One region of the Collinsella sp. TF09-1AT genome, then DNA from elsewhere that is predicted to be linked to it. Evidence: riboswitches for the same ligand, from Rfam matches in the RefSeq annotation. Region 1 holds a riboswitch; the other holds the start of a gene.
What was found. Region 1 has a riboswitch for thiamine pyrophosphate ahead of thiC (phosphomethylpyrimidine synthase ThiC). Riboswitches for the same ligand answer to the same signal wherever they lie in the genome.
Positions count from the first base shown of each region.

Region 1 (8,049 bases):
AGGCGACGCGTGAGCGCCTCGGCCGCGTCCTCGGCAATGAGTCGAGCGCCCGAGGTGGCTACCATGACGGGGTCCACGACCACGTTCGTTGCGTTCCAGGCGCTCAAGCGGTCGGCGATGACTTCGATAATCTCGACAGAAGAAACCATGCCGATCTTGACGGCGCTCGGGCGGATGTCGTCAAAGACGGCGTCGATCTGCGCGGCGACGATATCTGGCGAGATATTCTGCACGGCGGTGATGCCCAGGGTGTTTTGCGCCGTGATGGCGGTTATGGCCGTCTCGGCATACAGACGGTGCGCCGTAATGGTCTTGATGTCGGCCTGAATGCCGGCGCCACCGCTGGAATCGGATCCTGCGATGGACAGGACGGCAGGTACCTTGCTGCGATCCATGTTCGCTCCCTTGTTCGGTCGGAATCAAATGGGTCTTTAAGCTAGCATTATAAAGATGCCCGGGCCGACTCTATGTCGAACCCGGGCGGGCGGTGCAATCTTTACGCAAATGCAAGAAAATGTTCACACGTCAACAACGGTCGACGTCGCGGTGCTTCCAAAAGCAATCGTGGCGACGAGTTAGTCCTCCATGCCGAGGTCGATCGTCGTGCCTTCGAACACCTTGTTGACAGTGCGAACGGCGCACATCTTGCCGCACATGGTGCAGGTGCCCTCGGTGGCGGCGGGGGATTCCTCGTAGCGCTTCTTGCCGGTGACCGGGTCGAGGGCGCACTTCCACATGGCGTCCCAGTCGAGCTTGCGGCGTGCCTGACCCATCCTGTCGTCCATGTCACGGGCGTGCGGTACCTTCTTGGCGATGTCGGCGGCGTGTGCGGCAATCTTGGTGGCCATGAGGCCATCGAGCACATCCTGAGCGTTGGGCAGGCACAGGTGCTCGGCCGGCGTCACGTAGCACAAAAAGTCGGCACCCGAGCTCGCGGAGATGGCGCCACCAATGGCGGCGGTGATGTGGTCGTAGCCCACGCCGATATCGGTCACCAGCGGCCCCAGCACATAGAACGGGGCGTTGTGGCACAGGCGCTTCTGCAGCTTCATGTTGGCGGCGATCTCGTCGAGCGCCATGTGACCCGGACCCTCGACCATGACCTGGACGCCGGCGGCCCAGGCGCGCTTGCACAGCTTGCCCAGCTCGATCATCTCGGCGGTCTCGGTTGCGTCGTTGGAGTCGTAGAGGCAGCCCGGGCGGCAGGAGTCGCCGAGCGAAATCGTCACGTCGTACTCGTGGCAGATCTCGAGCACCTCGTCGTAGAACTCGTAGAAGGGGTTCTCGTTACCGGTGACCTCCATCCAACCAAACAGCAGCGAGCCGCCGCGGCTGACGATGTTCATGAGGCGGCCAGTCTCCTTAAAGGTCTTGATGACCGACTTGTTGATGCCGCAGTGGATGGTCATAAAGTCCACGCCGTCCTCGGCATGCGCGCGCACGACCTCGAGCAGATCGTCCTTGGTCAGCTTGACCAGCGGCTTTTCCATGTAGCCGATGGCATCGTACATGGGGACGGTGCCCACCATGAGCGGTGTCTCGTCGATGAGCTGCTGGCGGAACTGGCGCGTCTTGCCCGAGTTGGAGAGGTCCATGATGGCGTCGGCGCCAAAGTCCTCGGCGATCTTGACCTTCTTCCACTCCTCGGCGGCATCGGCCTTATCGCCCGAGATGCCCAGGTTGACGTTGACCTTGGTGGACAGGCCCTCACCGACGCCAAAGGCGCGCATGCCTTTTTTGATATGCACGATGTTGGCGGGGATGGCGATGCGGCCGTCGGCCACGCGCTCGCGGATGTACTCGGGGTCGCGATGCTCGCGCTCGGCAACCTCCTTCATCTGCGGCGTGATCTGCCCGGCGCGGGCGAAGTCGATTTGCGTGACGAGCTTGGGCTCGGTCTGTGTGCTCATTGGCACGGCTCCCTTCGTTGGCATTACCCATATCAGGTTTGCGGGTCAGGGCGGGCGCGCCCAATCTCAGCCTGCCGTCTTGTCCTGCAAGCCCCCCGTTATGTCATGGGCTCAAGTATAGCCTGAATGGGTACGATTGGGCCAACGAGCGTGCTTGCGGGGAGGCGAACATGGAAGACAAGCATCTATATCGAGAGACGCAATGGGATGTATCGGCCGAGGAAAGCCGTGCGCACCATGGCCTTGTCGCGATTGGTTTTGCGGTGCTTGCCGTGCTGGTGATTGCCTTTTGTATCTGGACGTTTGGTGGTCGCGGCGGCGCTGCATGGGAGTTCGAGGCTGATGATAGCCTACCGATTATGACGGTGAGGAGTACTGGCGGTAATGCCAATACGCTCGCCGTTCCGGGCGATTATTGGTACCCGCGCGATGAGTTTGTGCAGTTGCAGCTGAGTGGTGGATCCATTCCAGGTGAAGAAATCGAACGCGTGACGTTTGATGCGGCGCTCAAAACGCTGACGGTGAAGCTCAAAAATCAAGGAGACGTTCCCACGACGATGGATATCGCGCTGGCGGAATGGCGCCTGGAGCCCCCGTCGGGCGCCAAAGTGTCCGAGGTGGAGCACGTCAAGATTACCTATCAGGACGGCTTGACAAATGAAATTGCCAAAGCCGACGGCTTGGCGGAATAGACGCCGTGCCTAGGTAGCACATTCAAAGTAGCGGTGGTCCTACAAGGCCTGTTCGTTCAGGAAGACCAAAGTGTTTTTATTTGAAAGCTCGGGAAAGTGACGATAACCAACGTCGAACGCGGTGAGCCCGCTTACATCCTCGAGCTTGTTTTCTGCCATCCACCGCACCATGGAGCCGCGCGCCTTTTTGCTGGCGGTCGACCGTTGGATGGGCTTCCCGTTGTGGATACCCTCGCCAAAGAGGCATGTGACGGCCGTGGCGTCGCCCGCGAGGTGGGGCAGAACGGCTTTGGCATACTCTACGCTGGCGAGGTTGACGATCGTGGTGTTTGAGTCCGCCGGGGCGATAGCCCGCGCGAGCTTGTCGCTCCAAAACGCGTAGAGGTCTCGGGCATCGTCAACGGCGAGCTTCGCGCCCATCTCCAGCCGATACGGTTCGACGGCATGAAAGGGACGAACGCATCCGTAAAGGCCCGAGAGGATCCACAAATGGTCTTGCAACCATGCGAGCTGCGCGGAATCCATCACCTCGGGCGCCATACTCTGGTATTGAATGCCGTGATAGGACATGACGGCAGGGGAGAGGTGACGGGCGAGTTCGGGATTGTCGAGATCGCCGTTTTTCAGGATGGGCCCGAACTCATGCAGGGTGTTGAGGCAAGGCCCCAGCAGTTTGTCACTCACGTTCCATAGCGCTTGCAGGCCGCCGCTGCCTTCATTTCGTTCGATATCTAGCAGTGCGCAGTGGAGGCGAGCCGTCTCGTGCGCAAAAGGTGGAATGCCCAGGACTTCAAAAGCATCTTGGGCCGCGCGCATCTGCTTGGCGGGCGAAATGATGATCTGCAGCATGGACTCTCCTCTGCCAAAAAGGAAGTTGCGGTGGAATACAGTCTGTTTGGGCCGTTTATGGGCCAGTTTAGTCCGTATTTCACCGCAACTGATGAAGGGCTGGTTAGGCGCGCTCGATGAAGGCCTTGTAGCCGCGATAGGCCTCGTAGATATCGGCCTTGTTGGCGACCTCCCACAGGGCGTGCATGGACAGGACGGCAACGCCGGAGTCGATGACGTTCATGCCATACTCGGCCATGATGTAGGCGATGGTGCCGCCGCCGCCCGCGTTGACGCGGCCGAGCTCGCAGGTCTGGAAGTCCACGCCGGCCTCGTCCATGATGTCGCGGATGAGGGCCACATACTCGGCGTCGGCATCGTTGGAGCCGCCCTTGCCGCGGCTGCCCGTGTACTTGTTAAAGCACAGGCCGCGACCCATAAAAGCTGCATTCTTAGTCTCGAACTTACCGGCATAGCCCGGGTCAAAGCCGGCGGACACGTCAGAGGAGAGCATGCGGCTGCGGGCGAGTGCGCGGCGCAGGGCCAGCGGGCTGCTCTCGCCGGCGAGCGTCATGATCTCGGCGACGGTGTTCTCGAAGAAGCGGCTCGTCATGCCGGTGGCGCCCACGGAGCCGATCTCCTCCTTGTCGACGATGAGCGTGATGCTCGTGCGCTCGACGTCTGCCACGTTGATCTGGGCGAGCATGGAGGGGTAGGCGCAGACGCGGTCATCGTGGCCATAGCCCAAGATCATGGAGCGGTCGAGGCCCATGTCGCGGGCGGGGCCGGCGGGCACGACTTCGATCTCGGCGGAGAGGAAGTCCTCTTCCTCGACGTCGTACTGTTCCTTGAGGATATCCAGGAACATCTGCTTGACGGGCTCCTTGGGGGCGTCCTTGTCGTCCTCGTCAAACTTGACGGGGCGGCCGCCCACGATCACGTCGAGGATCTCGGCGTCGACGGCGTCCTTGGCGGGCTTGGACATCTGCTCGCTCGAGAGGTGGATCAGCAGGTCGGAGATGGTAAAGACCGGGTCGTCTGCCTTGTCGCCGATGTTGATGTCGACGGTGGTGCCGTCCTTTTTGCAGATGACGCCCACAAGCGCGAGCGGGGAAGCGACCCAGTGGTAGCTCTTGACGCCGCCATAGTAGTGCGTGTCGAGGTAGGCCATGTCGCCGGCCTCGAAGGCGGGGTTCTGCTTGAGGTCCAGGCGCGGCGAGTCCACGTGGGCGCCCAGGATGTTAAAGCCCTGCTCGAGCGGGGCGGTGCCAAGGTTGACGAGCATAAGGTCCTTGCCGTGGTTGGCGGCGTACACCTTGTCGCCTGCCTTGAGCTCGCGGCCCTCGGCGATCACGGTCTCCAGGTTGACGTAGCCCGCCTCCTCGGCCATCTTGATGCCGGTCTTGACGCACAGGCGCTCGGTCTTGTTCTCACTCAAAAACTTCTTATAGCCGCGGCAAAGCTCCTCGAGCTCCTCGATTTGCTGTGGCGTGTACTTTTTCCATGCGCAGGGACGCTCCATGACGCAGGCTCCTTTCGGATCGATCGTGCTGGTTAATGTACCGTGAGCCATCGTATCATGCGCGGGCGCGCGGTGGCGGGGGAGCTTGATGTGCGGTGGCCGCGAGGCGGGGAGCGTGTAAACTGGTGGGAGCAAATCGTGCCCAGCCCAAAGCGAGGTATTCAATATGTCTGACAAGCGCCGCACCTTTGCCGTTATCGACGGCAACTCGCTCATGCACCGCGCCTTCCACGCCGTGCCGCCCACCATGAACGCGCCGGACGGTCGCCCCACCAACGCGATCTTTGGCTTTCTGAACATGTTTCTCAAGATGATCGACGCCTTTAACCCCGACGGTGTGGTCGTGGCGTTTGATAAGGGCAAGCCGCGCGTGCGCATGGAGATGCTGCCGCAGTATAAGGCGCAGCGCCCGCCCATGGACCCCGACCTGCACGCGCAGTTCCCCATGATTAAGGAGCTGCTCGCTGCGCTCAACGTGCCGATTTTGCAGTCCGAGGGCTGGGAAGGCGACGATATCCTGGGCACCATGGCGCGCCTGGGCGAGGAAGCCGGCTGCGACATGCTGCTGGTGACCGGCGACCGCGACATGTATCAGCTCGTGACCGAGCACGTCAACGTGGTCTCGACCCGCAAAGGCCTGTCCGACGTGGCGATTATGACGCCCGAGAGCGTGGACGACCTGTATCACGGCATTACACCGGCGCTCGTGCCCGATTTTTACGGCCTGAAGGGCGATACTTCCGACAACATTCCCGGCGTGCCGGGCATCGGCCCCAAAAAGGCGAGCGCGCTCATCGCGCAGTACGGCAGCTTGGACGAGGTCATCGCACATGCCGACGAGGTCAAGGGCAAGATGGGCGAGAACCTGCGCGCGCATATCGACGACGCGCTGCTGAGCCGCAAGGTCGCAACCATTCGTACCGACGCGCCTGTCGAGCTCGACTTTGATGCGACGTCCTTCCCGGCGTTTTCTGCCGACGAGGTGTCCGCTGCGCTGGGCACGCTCGGCATTACGGCCATGCAGAACCGTTTTTTGGCGCTGATTGGCGGCGAGGGCGGGGCTGCGGCCGCTGCTAGAACGTTTGAGATGCCCACGATTGAGCGCACCGCTGCCGGCGATGCCGAGGCGCTTGCTGACGTGGCGTCCGAGGTTTCGCGTGCGATCGAGGCGGGCGAGTGGGTCGCCACCGTGGTGGACGATGACAAGGAAGAGGGCGCGCTCTTTGGACTGACGCGCACGCTGTGGTTGGCGACGTCCAAGGGCCTCTTCGCGCTCGAGGAGGGCGACAGCTGCGCGGCGGCTGAGGTTGAGGGCTTCAACTTCGTCCACGGCGTGATTGCTGGCGTGCTCGCGCGTCTGTTTATGGAGGGTCGCGTGGCGAGCCCGGATATGAAGGTGCTGTTGCACGAGCTTTCGCCCATCGATTCTTCTGAGCCCGAGCTCATGGATCCGCTGGCAGTCGATTCTACGCGCATCTTCGATACCGTGGTTGCCGCCTACCTGCTGGATTCCGACCGCTCCGAGTTCGATGAGGCATATCTTGCCGATACGTATCTGCAGATGGCGCTGCCTGCGGCGCGCGGCGCAGAGGGTGCCGGCGAGGACGCTCCGGCACCTGCCGCCCGTACTGCGGCTCTGACGCTGGCGCTCGTGGCGCCGTTGCGCGAGTGCATGGCCCGCGAGAACGCCGCCAACGTGTTCGATGGCATCGAGATGCCGCTCGTTCCGGTACTTGCCAAGATGGAGCGCGCGGGCATGCTCGTGGACCCCGAGCGCCTGCACAGTCTGTCCGAGGGTCTGGCGACCCAGATTGCCGAGGTCGAGCGCAGCATTCGCGACCTGGCGGGTGATGAGACGTTTAACATCGGTAGTCCCATGCAGCTGTCGCACGTGCTCTTTGATGTGATGGGGCTTCCGACCAAGGGCCTCAAGAAGACTAAGCGCGGCTATTATTCGACCAATGCCAAGGTGTTGAGCGATCTTGCCCGCGACCACGAGATCGTGCGCCTGATTTTGGACTGGCGTGAGAAGTCCAAGATCAAGTCAACCTATCTGGACACGCTGGGCCCGCTGCGCCGTGGTGACGGTCGTGTGCACACCACGTACAACCAGACCATCACGGCAACGGGGCGTCTGTCCTCGAGCGACCCGAACCTGCAGAACATCCCGACGCGCTCGGAGCTGGGCCGCACCGTCAAAACGGCGTTTTCGGCAGGCGAGGGAAGCGTCTTTTTGGCGGTGGACTACTCGCAGATCGAGCTGCGTCTGCTGGCGCATCTTTCGGGTGACGAGCACCTGGTGCGCGCCTTTAACGAGGGCGAGGACTTCCATGCCGAGACAGCCGCGCGCGTGTTTGGCGTACCGGTGTCCGAGGTAACGCCCGATTTGCGCAGCCGCGCCAAGGCCGTGAACTTTGGCATCGTGTACGGCCAGCAGGCCTACGGCCTGTCGCAGTCGCTGCATATCTCGATGGCCGAGGCACGTGACATGATCGACCGCTACTACGAGGCATACCCGGGCGTGCGCACGTTCCTCGACAACGTGGTGGCACGTGCCAAGCAGACGGGCTACGCCGAGACCATGTACGGCCGCCGTCGCCATATTCCGGAGCTCAAGGCCAAAAATCCGCAGCTCCGCGGTTTTGGCGAGCGCACGGCCATGAACCACCCCATGCAGGGAACCGCGGCCGACATCATCAAGATCGCGATGGCCCGCGTAAGCCGCCGCCTGGAAGAAGAGGGCTTTGCCGCCCACATGATTCTGCAGGTACACGACGAACTGGACTTTGAGTGCCCCGTCGACGAAGTCGAGCGCCTCACCGCCATGGTCCGCGACGTCATGGAGCATGTGGTGGAGCTCCGCGTACCGTTAATCGCCGAAGCCAGCACCGGCATAACCTGGGCCGACGCCAAATAGGAAAGCGCTCCGTAAGGCAAGCTCGCCCAAGACGCAAGCCCCCACATACTTAAGATTTGGGACAAACACTACTGATTAATTTGTCCCACAGTAACCAAAACAGAGGGGAGCCCCTCCCAACAAGGAGCTCCCCTCTGCTCAAATCATTTCAGCTAAGTATCTAGACACTCAAGACGCCAT
Region 1 covers NZ_QSRC01000004.1:39,521-47,569, forward strand. Annotated here, with positions in the region: gene thiD (bifunctional hydroxymethylpyrimidine kinase/phosphomethylpyrimidine kinase) at 1-395, opposite strand, end outside; gene thiC (phosphomethylpyrimidine synthase ThiC) at 576-1,910, opposite strand; TPP riboswitch at 1,902-2,018, opposite strand; gene DXC90_RS04640 (hypothetical protein) at 2,081-2,602, shown strand; gene DXC90_RS04645 (YaaA family protein) at 2,642-3,451, opposite strand; gene DXC90_RS04650 (aminopeptidase) at 3,555-4,952, opposite strand; gene polA (DNA polymerase I) at 5,119-7,869, shown strand.

Region 2 (8,049 bases), on a different contig from region 1:
GCATAACGCGCTTGGCGCCAAAGGCGCGGAACAGCGCTGCCAGCACCGGATAGAGCAGACCGGCGCAGGCAACGCCCAGGCAGGCGTAGGGCAAAAGCTCGGCCTCGCCGTTGGGCGCAATTGCGGCATAACCGGCAATAAAGGCAAACGATGAGCCCAAAAATGCCGGCACCTTACCGCGCGATAGGAAGTGGAACAGCAGCGTGCCCAAGCCGGCAAACAAAAGCGTTGCCGACACCGAGAGACCGGTGAGCACGGGTACCAGCACCGTGGCGCCAAACATGGCAAACAGGTGCTGCAGACCGAGCAGGAACATGCGCGGGCGGCCGAGCGACGATGCGTCGTAGATGGCATCGCTGACGGCGGGCGTCGAGGACTGGGACATTGATGTCCTTTCGAATTGAAGGGCGATCGGGCATATCGGATAAACTGCCCGAACGATACGATCCGAACCATTGTACGCGATACGCAGCGCCTCGCACGCGCCGCTGCCTGCGAACGGCATCGTTATTTCCAGACACGCTCCACAATACGCTTGACCAGCGCAATCTTTGCCCACTGCTCGTCCTCGGTCAGCTTGTTGCCAATCTCGCAGCTGGCAAAGCCACACTGCGGAGACAGATACAGGTTCTCGAGCGGCACGTACTTTGTCGCCTCGCGGATGCGCTCGACGATGGCGTCTTCGTTCTCGAGCTCTGCCGCCTTGGTGGTCACCAGGCCCAACACGACCTTCTTGCCGGGGGCAACGTACTTGAGCGGCTCAAAGCCACCGGCACGCGGCGTATCGAACTCAAGATAGAACGCATCGACGTTCTCGTGTGCGAACAGGTACGGCGCGATGGGGTCGTAGCCGCCCTCAAAAGCATAGGTGGAGTGATAGTTGCCGCGGCACACGTGCGTGTTAATGACAAGGTCATCGGGCTTGCCCTCGATGGCGGCGTTGTTGAGCGCCACGCCCAGCTCGCTCACCTTTTGCAGGTCAACCGGGCTCATACCGGTCTTGGACACAAAGTCGGCATCGCAATAGATGCCCCAGGTGCAGTCATCAAATTGAATGTTGCGGCAGCCTGCGGCATACAGGTCGGCAATAACGGTGCGGTATGCTGCGGCGATGGCATCGGCGAGATCTTCGTCGGTCTTGTAGACGGCGCGCAGGCTCTCCTGCTGGCCATCGCAGCGGTCGAGCGTGACTTCGGAGAACGTCTGAATCGGCGCCGGAATGGTCTGTCGCGCGACCTGACCCTCCCCCTCGAGCGCCTTGACAAATTTGAAGTGCTCGACGAACGGATGATTCTCGCCGCTAATGGGACCGGTTACCACGGCGGTGTCGGCGGTAGTCTCCTCATCGTAGAACATATAGCCTGTACGCGAGGTGCGACGCTCGACGCCGTTCAGCCCCCACATAAAATCGAGGTGCCAGTAGCTGCGGCGAAACTCGCCATCGGTGATGACCTGCAGGCCGGCGGCCTTTTGCTTTGCCACCAAATCGCGGATGGCATCGTCCTCGACGGCCTTAAGTCCCTCGGCATCAAGCGTGCCTGCCGTATAGGCAGCACGAGCGTCCTTTACGGCCTGCGGACGAAGAAAGCTGCCGACGATATCGGCGCGAAACGGTGCGTTCGGTTGAATCGAAGTGCTCATAGATATCTCCCTTTTGCATTGGTTGCTTTACCGGGACAGAGTATGAGCGTTCATATGGCCATCGTAAAATATACGTTTATAACAGTTTGATATAGATGCTTCCTATGTCACTCTGGACTGCCATAAAGGGACTTGAACCGTGGGGAACACAGCAGCCTAGATATGCTGACGAATCGCGTCGATATAGGCCCGACCGTAGCGCGTGAGCGTCGTGTTCTTGCGCGTGATGATGCCAATCTCCATGTACTCGTCCACGTCGAGCGGAATCGAGATAATGCCGGGGCCGTTGAGCTCGTGGCTAATCACGCCCGAACACACCGTGTAGCCGTTGAGGCCCATGACCAGGTTGAACAACGTCGCGCGGTCGCGCACGCGGATATTCTTGCGACGCTCAAACGTCGAGGTCAGCTCCTCGGAATAGTAAAACGAGTTGTAGCTGCCCTGCTCGTAGGACAGGAACGGATAATCTTCCAAGTCCTCGAGCGTCACGCTGGAGCGGGTCGCCAGCGGATGGTCGGCGCATACAAAAACGTGCGGCGCGGCACAAAAGAGTCCCTCAAACATAAGCTCATTGGCAGCGAGCATACGCTCAATAACCTCGCGGTTGTGATCGGATAAGTACAGGATGCCCAACTCGCTTTTCATGTGCGCGACATCCTCGATAATCTCGTGGGTCTGCTCCTCGCGCAGGGTAAAGTCGTAGCGCGCGGCATCGAACTCGCGGATCACATCGACAAACGCGTTGACCGCAAAGGAGTAGTGCTGGCAGCTCACGCTAAAATGCGGCACCTGCTCGGATGCCCCTTTGAATTTGTCCTCGAGCAGATCAGCCTGATCGAGCACCTGGCGCGCATAGCCCAAGAAGGTCTCGCCCTCCTCGGACACAATGACGCCCTTGTTGGTGCGCTCAAAGATATGCACGCCCATCTCGTTTTCGAGATCGCGAATCGACGCGGTAATCGAAGGCTGCGACACATAGAGGCGACGCGAGGCCTCGGTGATGCTGCCACATTCGGCAACCTTTACAACGTACCTGAGCTGCTGAAGCTTCATGGCTTTCTCCCTAGACGTTCGCGATGCCGAAGTCTGCCGCGTTCATCTGACGCATAAATGACGGCATCTCACCCGTCGCGGCGCAGGCGGCAATCTGATGCAGCGCTGCGGCAACCGCATCATCTGCCGCAGCGCCGATATGCCAGCGTGCGGCAGCCGTGACGGCCTCGTTGGCATTGGCGACCGCAACGGAGTTGGGAACGGCATCGATCATGGGCAGGTCGTTATCGGAATCGCCAAATACGGCCACCTCGTCGGGCGTTAGGCCCAAAGCGCGCGCCAGCTCCAGCGCAGCGCAGCCCTTGTCCCAACCAGCCGGAAGGATGTCGAACAGGCGCACACGGTTGTTGGGAAACACAAGCGAGAGCTCCGGCACCTCGGCGGCAACGCGCTCGCGTAGCTCCGCGAGCTCCTCACGCGAACGGGCGCTCCAGATATTCGCCTTGAACACCGGCGCATCATCGACGACAGGGCGGCACGGGGCCTCTTCGCCCTTGAGCCACGCATTGCCGCCCGATTCCATAGCGCGGCGCACACGCTCGGCATCACGTGTCACGCAATAGGCATCGTTATCCCAAAAGCCATCACCCAAGCTGTATACCTTCAGATAGGTATCGTCGGTTTCTTCTTCCAGATAGGCGGCCAAGCGCATAAGCGCATCGTTATCGGTCGCACGCGAGGCGACCACTTCGCCATCGACAAACATGACCTGGCCGTTGCAGAATGCGCCGGTCGAAAAACACTCGGAATGATTTTTAAACATCCAGCCCATCGCGGACGGTTGGCGACCCGAAACCGGACCAAAGTGCAGACCCGCCGCCTGCATGGCATGAATGCCCTCGATGGCATAGTCGCTGGCGCCGTCATGCCCGGCCGGAATCAGCGTATCGTCCATATCGGTCAGCACGAGTTTGATCATAAGGTCCCCCAGTCGCTTTCATCCTAACCATTGTACCGATGCGCTAGTATAGGGAACAACAGATTCGATGCGGGAGTGCCGGCGGTGCAAACCACAAGGCTGAGAGGGCATGGGGCCCAATCCTTTGAACCTGTCAGTTAATGCTGGCGTAGGGAGCATGCCGCCTTTTTAGGGGCGCTGTCTATGCACAGCGCCCCTTTTCTATGCCAAGGAGGCATGTGCAGTGATCGATTCGGAACAGCTTAAGCAAAACGTGGTCAAGGCTGTGGAGGAGATTCGTGCCACCAATCCCATGGCCGGCTCCATCACCAACACGGTAACGATTGACTTTGTCGCCAACGCGCAGCTCGCCGTGGGCGGTTCGGCCGCCATGGTCTATCTGCCCGACGAGGGCGAGGCACTCGTTGCCGGCGGCGGCGCCATCTATCTGAACATGGGCACGCTCTTCCCCATCTACGAGCAGACGATTCCCCGCGCGGCCAAGGCGGCACACGACGCCGGCAAGCCCTGGGTGCTCGATCCGGTGGGCCTGGGCATCGGCAGCCTGCGCACCCAACTGGTAAACGAACTCAAGCAGTGCAAGCCCGCCATCGTGCGCGGCAATGCCTCCGAGATTATCGCGCTCGCCGGACTGTGGGGCCTTGAGGGCGAAGCGGCCGATCTGAGCCGCGTGCGTGGCGTCGATACCACCGACACGGTAGACGCCGCCCGTGATGCCGCCGTGGCGCTCGCCCGCTACACCGGCGGCGCCGTAGTGGTCTCGGGCGAAGTCGACCTGATTACCGACGGCACGACCGTTGCCAAGTCCCACGGCGGCAGCCCACTCATGTCCAAGATCACCGGCTGCGGCTGTTCGCAGGGCGGCGTGCTGGCCGTGTACGCCTGCGCCACCGACCCGTTTACGGCGGCCATCTGCGGCACCGCCGTCTACAACGTTGCCGGCACGCGTGCCGCCGCCGTTGCCGATGCCCCGGCAAGCTTTAAAGTCGCCTTTATCGACGAGCTCTACCGCGCAACCGCCCAGGACATTGCCGATAACCAACTCGAGCTCGAGGAGGCATAAGCCATGACCAAGCCCGCAACCAATGCCGGCATGAACACACTCGTCGCTGTGGCCATCGCCCCGTGCAGCACCGGCGACGAGCTATCTGCCGAAGTCGCCGAGGTCGTACGCGTCATTCGCGAGAGCGGCCTTCCCAACCGCACCACCTCGATGTTCACCGAAATCGAGGGCGACTGGGACGAGGTCATGCAGGTCGTGCGCGACGCAACCTTTGTGTTGGCGAGCAAGGGCATCCGCACCGAAGTCGTGCTCAAAGCCGATATTCGACCCGGATTTACCGACACCATGACCGGCAAACTCGAGCGCATGGAAGCGCAGATCAAAAAGCAGGAGGAAGCACGATGAGCATCCGCGACGACCTTGATATCTCGGCCTACCTGGTACTCGGCCCCGAAAACACCCTCGGACGCCCCGTGAGCGATGTGGTGACCCAGGCGCTCGATGCCGGCTTTACCTGCATCCAGGTGCGCTCCAAGGTGGCAAGTGCCCGCGAGATTATCGCACTGACGGGCGATGCCGCGCAGGCCATCGCTCAGGCCGGCAAAACCGGACAGGTCGCTCTGCTGATCGATGACCGTCTTGACTGCGTACTCGCCGCACGCGAACAGGGCATCGCTGTCGACGGCGTGCATGTTGGCCAGAGCGACATCCCCGTCGAGGTCTGCCGCAAACTTTTGGGCCCAGATGCCATCGTGGGCCTTTCGGCCCGCTGCGAGGAGATGCTCGAGTACGTCAAGACCGCCGACATGAGCCTGGTCGATTACCTGGGCATCGGCCCGCTCCATGAGACCGAAACCAAGCGCGACTGCGGACGTGCGGCCGACGGCTCCATCATCACCAAGAGCTTTGAGGACCTGGCTGCCCTCCATGCGGCAAGCCCCGTGCCCATCGTGGTGGGCGGCGGCGTCAAAACGGCCGATCTTCCGCAGCTCAAGACCACCGGCGTCGATGGCTTCTTTGTGGTGAGCGCCGTTTGCAGTGCCGACGACCCCTACGCCGCAGCCAAGGAGCTCGTCGATACCTGGCAGCAGGCATAGGCCCATGCCAAGCAGCTGCTCCGCAGCCCCATATCTTCAATAGTGGAAAGCGCATCCCAGTTTGGACGTCCATTCTGGGATGCGCTTTCCGCCGTGGCCCCTACCCCGCCAGATACGCTTCCAGCGCCGGCAGCGTCGCCTCCGCATCGCGACGGCCGATCTGATAGATGCGCTCGAGCTCATCGGGCTCGCGGCACAGCGACGGCACCTTCACCGATTCGCTCGGCCGCACCACAAAGATCTCGCCAGCGGCTTCGCGACGCGCCAGGTCATCGAGCGTGGCGTTGTAGACCTCATGTCGATGCTCAAGCGCCGCAACAAACTCCGGATAGTGACGATACACGCGACGCAGAATAGGCATCACGCTATTGGGCTGCTTCACAAAGCCCGCCGGCTGTGTCAGCACCACCACGTTGCGGTCATAGCCCTGCGCAAACAGCCAAGCGCTGGGGATGGAATCGGCAACACCGCCATCCAAGTACTTACGACCCTCGATGGCAACAGGACGCGTCGCCACGGGAATCGCCGACGACGCCCGGATCCACTCGATATCGCGCTCGTCGCCATAGGGCAGGTCATGGTAGACGGCCTGCCCCGTCTTAAGATCGGTGCATACGCACGTAAACCGCATGGGGCAGGCGCGATATGCCTCAAGATCGATAGGATCGCGCTCGATAGGCACCTCGTGATAGGCAAACTCGGCATTGAACATATCGCCGGTTCGTAGCCAGCTCGTCACGCTCGCATAGCGCTTGTCGGCACAATAGGCCTTGTTGTAGCGAATGGCGCGGCCAATCTGGCGCGATTTAAAGTTGTAGCCAAACGCCGCGCCCGCCGAGACGCCCACCATATGGTCGCAGGTTAAGCCATGCTCCATCCATACGTCGAGCACGCCCGCCGTATACATACCGCGGTAGCCGCCGCCTTCAAGCGCCAGCCCCACCGTGCGTGATGTCTCCGGCTGTGCCATGCAACCATCTCCGTTCTCATGCTTTTGAACTAAACAAGTATATCTGTCAACGTATGCCGTCAAAAACGTGTTTATAAGCATTTATCGAACGTTTCCCGATGTATCCCCATGCCGCACCGCAATGCCCCTAGATGGCCTTGGGCATGAACGCCCTTAAGAACGTTGCGAAATAAACATCGCCTGCACCGTGCCAACGCCGTCGCACACAACGTGCGATAATCCTCCGCAGAAGTCACCGACAGCAGAGGGAGTTTGTGATGAAGGTTCTTTTGGTCAATGGCAGCCCCAAGGCAAACGGCAACACGGCCCGCGCACTCGCCGAGGTCGCCGAGCAGCTCAACGCCGAGGGCATCGAGGCCGAGATGTTTCAGCTGGGCGCCAAGCCTATTCGCGATTGCATCGGTTGCGGCCAGTGCGGCAAGCTCGATTGCCATTGCACCTTTGACGACGATGTGGTCAACGAGCTGATTGCCGCTGCCGAGCAGGCAGACGGCTTTGTCTTTGGCTCGCCCGTCTACTACGCACATCCCAGCGGACGCATCCTCTCGGCACTCGACCGCGCATTCTATGCAGGCAGCAAGGCCTTTGCGCACAAGCCGGGCGCCGCTGTCGCCGTTGCCCGCCGCGGCGGCACGTCGACCACGTTTGACGTACTCAACAAGTACTTCACCATCAACCAGATGCCCGTGGTAGCATCCACCTACTGGAACAACGTCTTTGGTGCCATGCCGGGTGAGGCCACCCAAGACGCCGAGGGCCTCGCCACCATGCGAAACATCGGCAATAACATGGCCTGGCTACTGCGTTGCATCGAGGCGGGAAAGGCCGCCGGCATCGAAGCCCCCCAGGCCGATCGCGCTAGGACCAACTTCATTCGATAATTCCAGCGGTGGTCACCTTGATGTTCTATCAATGTCAGCGAAAAGCCAGCTGATGAGGCAAGGTGCCTTGAAAGAGGAGGGCGCTGGGCTTTTGCCCGCGCCCGACGATTGAAAGGCAGATTGCCCATCAGATGGCTTTGCAGCGTCGAGGTGACCGCCGTTCGTTAGAACGGCGGAACAAATACATGAATATTCAAATCTTCGGTACCAAAAAGTCCTTCGATACCAAGAAGGCCCAGCGCTATTTTAAGGAGCGCCGCATTAAGGTGCAGTTTATCGACCTTAAGGAAAAGGAGATGAGCAAGGGCGAGCTCACGAGCGTGATGCAGGCGGTCGGCGGCATCGACAAGCTGCTCAACCCCAAAGCCAAGGACGAGGAGACGCTCGCGCTCATCCAGCATCTCACCCCCAGTCAGCGCTTTGATAAGCTGCTCGAGAACCAGCAGGTTCTGGCCGAACCCATCGTGCGCAACGGCAAAAAGGCC
Region 2 covers NZ_QSRC01000002.1:85,147-93,195, forward strand. Annotated here, with positions in the region: gene DXC90_RS02050 (uracil-xanthine permease family protein) at 1-385, opposite strand, end outside; gene DXC90_RS02055 (5-methyltetrahydropteroyltriglutamate--homocysteine S-methyltransferase) at 508-1,641, opposite strand; gene DXC90_RS02060 (LysR family transcriptional regulator) at 1,798-2,694, opposite strand; gene DXC90_RS02065 (HAD-IIB family hydrolase) at 2,705-3,613, opposite strand; TPP riboswitch at 3,675-3,785, shown strand; gene thiM (hydroxyethylthiazole kinase) at 3,837-4,676, shown strand; gene DXC90_RS02075 (thiamine-binding protein) at 4,680-5,021, shown strand; gene DXC90_RS02080 (thiamine phosphate synthase) at 5,018-5,713, shown strand; gene DXC90_RS02085 (patatin family protein) at 5,814-6,683, opposite strand; gene DXC90_RS02090 (flavodoxin family protein) at 6,941-7,564, shown strand; gene DXC90_RS02095 (arsenate reductase family protein) at 7,750-8,049, shown strand, end outside.
Region 2: another riboswitch for thiamine pyrophosphate. It lies ahead of thiM (hydroxyethylthiazole kinase); the one in region 1 lies ahead of thiC (phosphomethylpyrimidine synthase ThiC).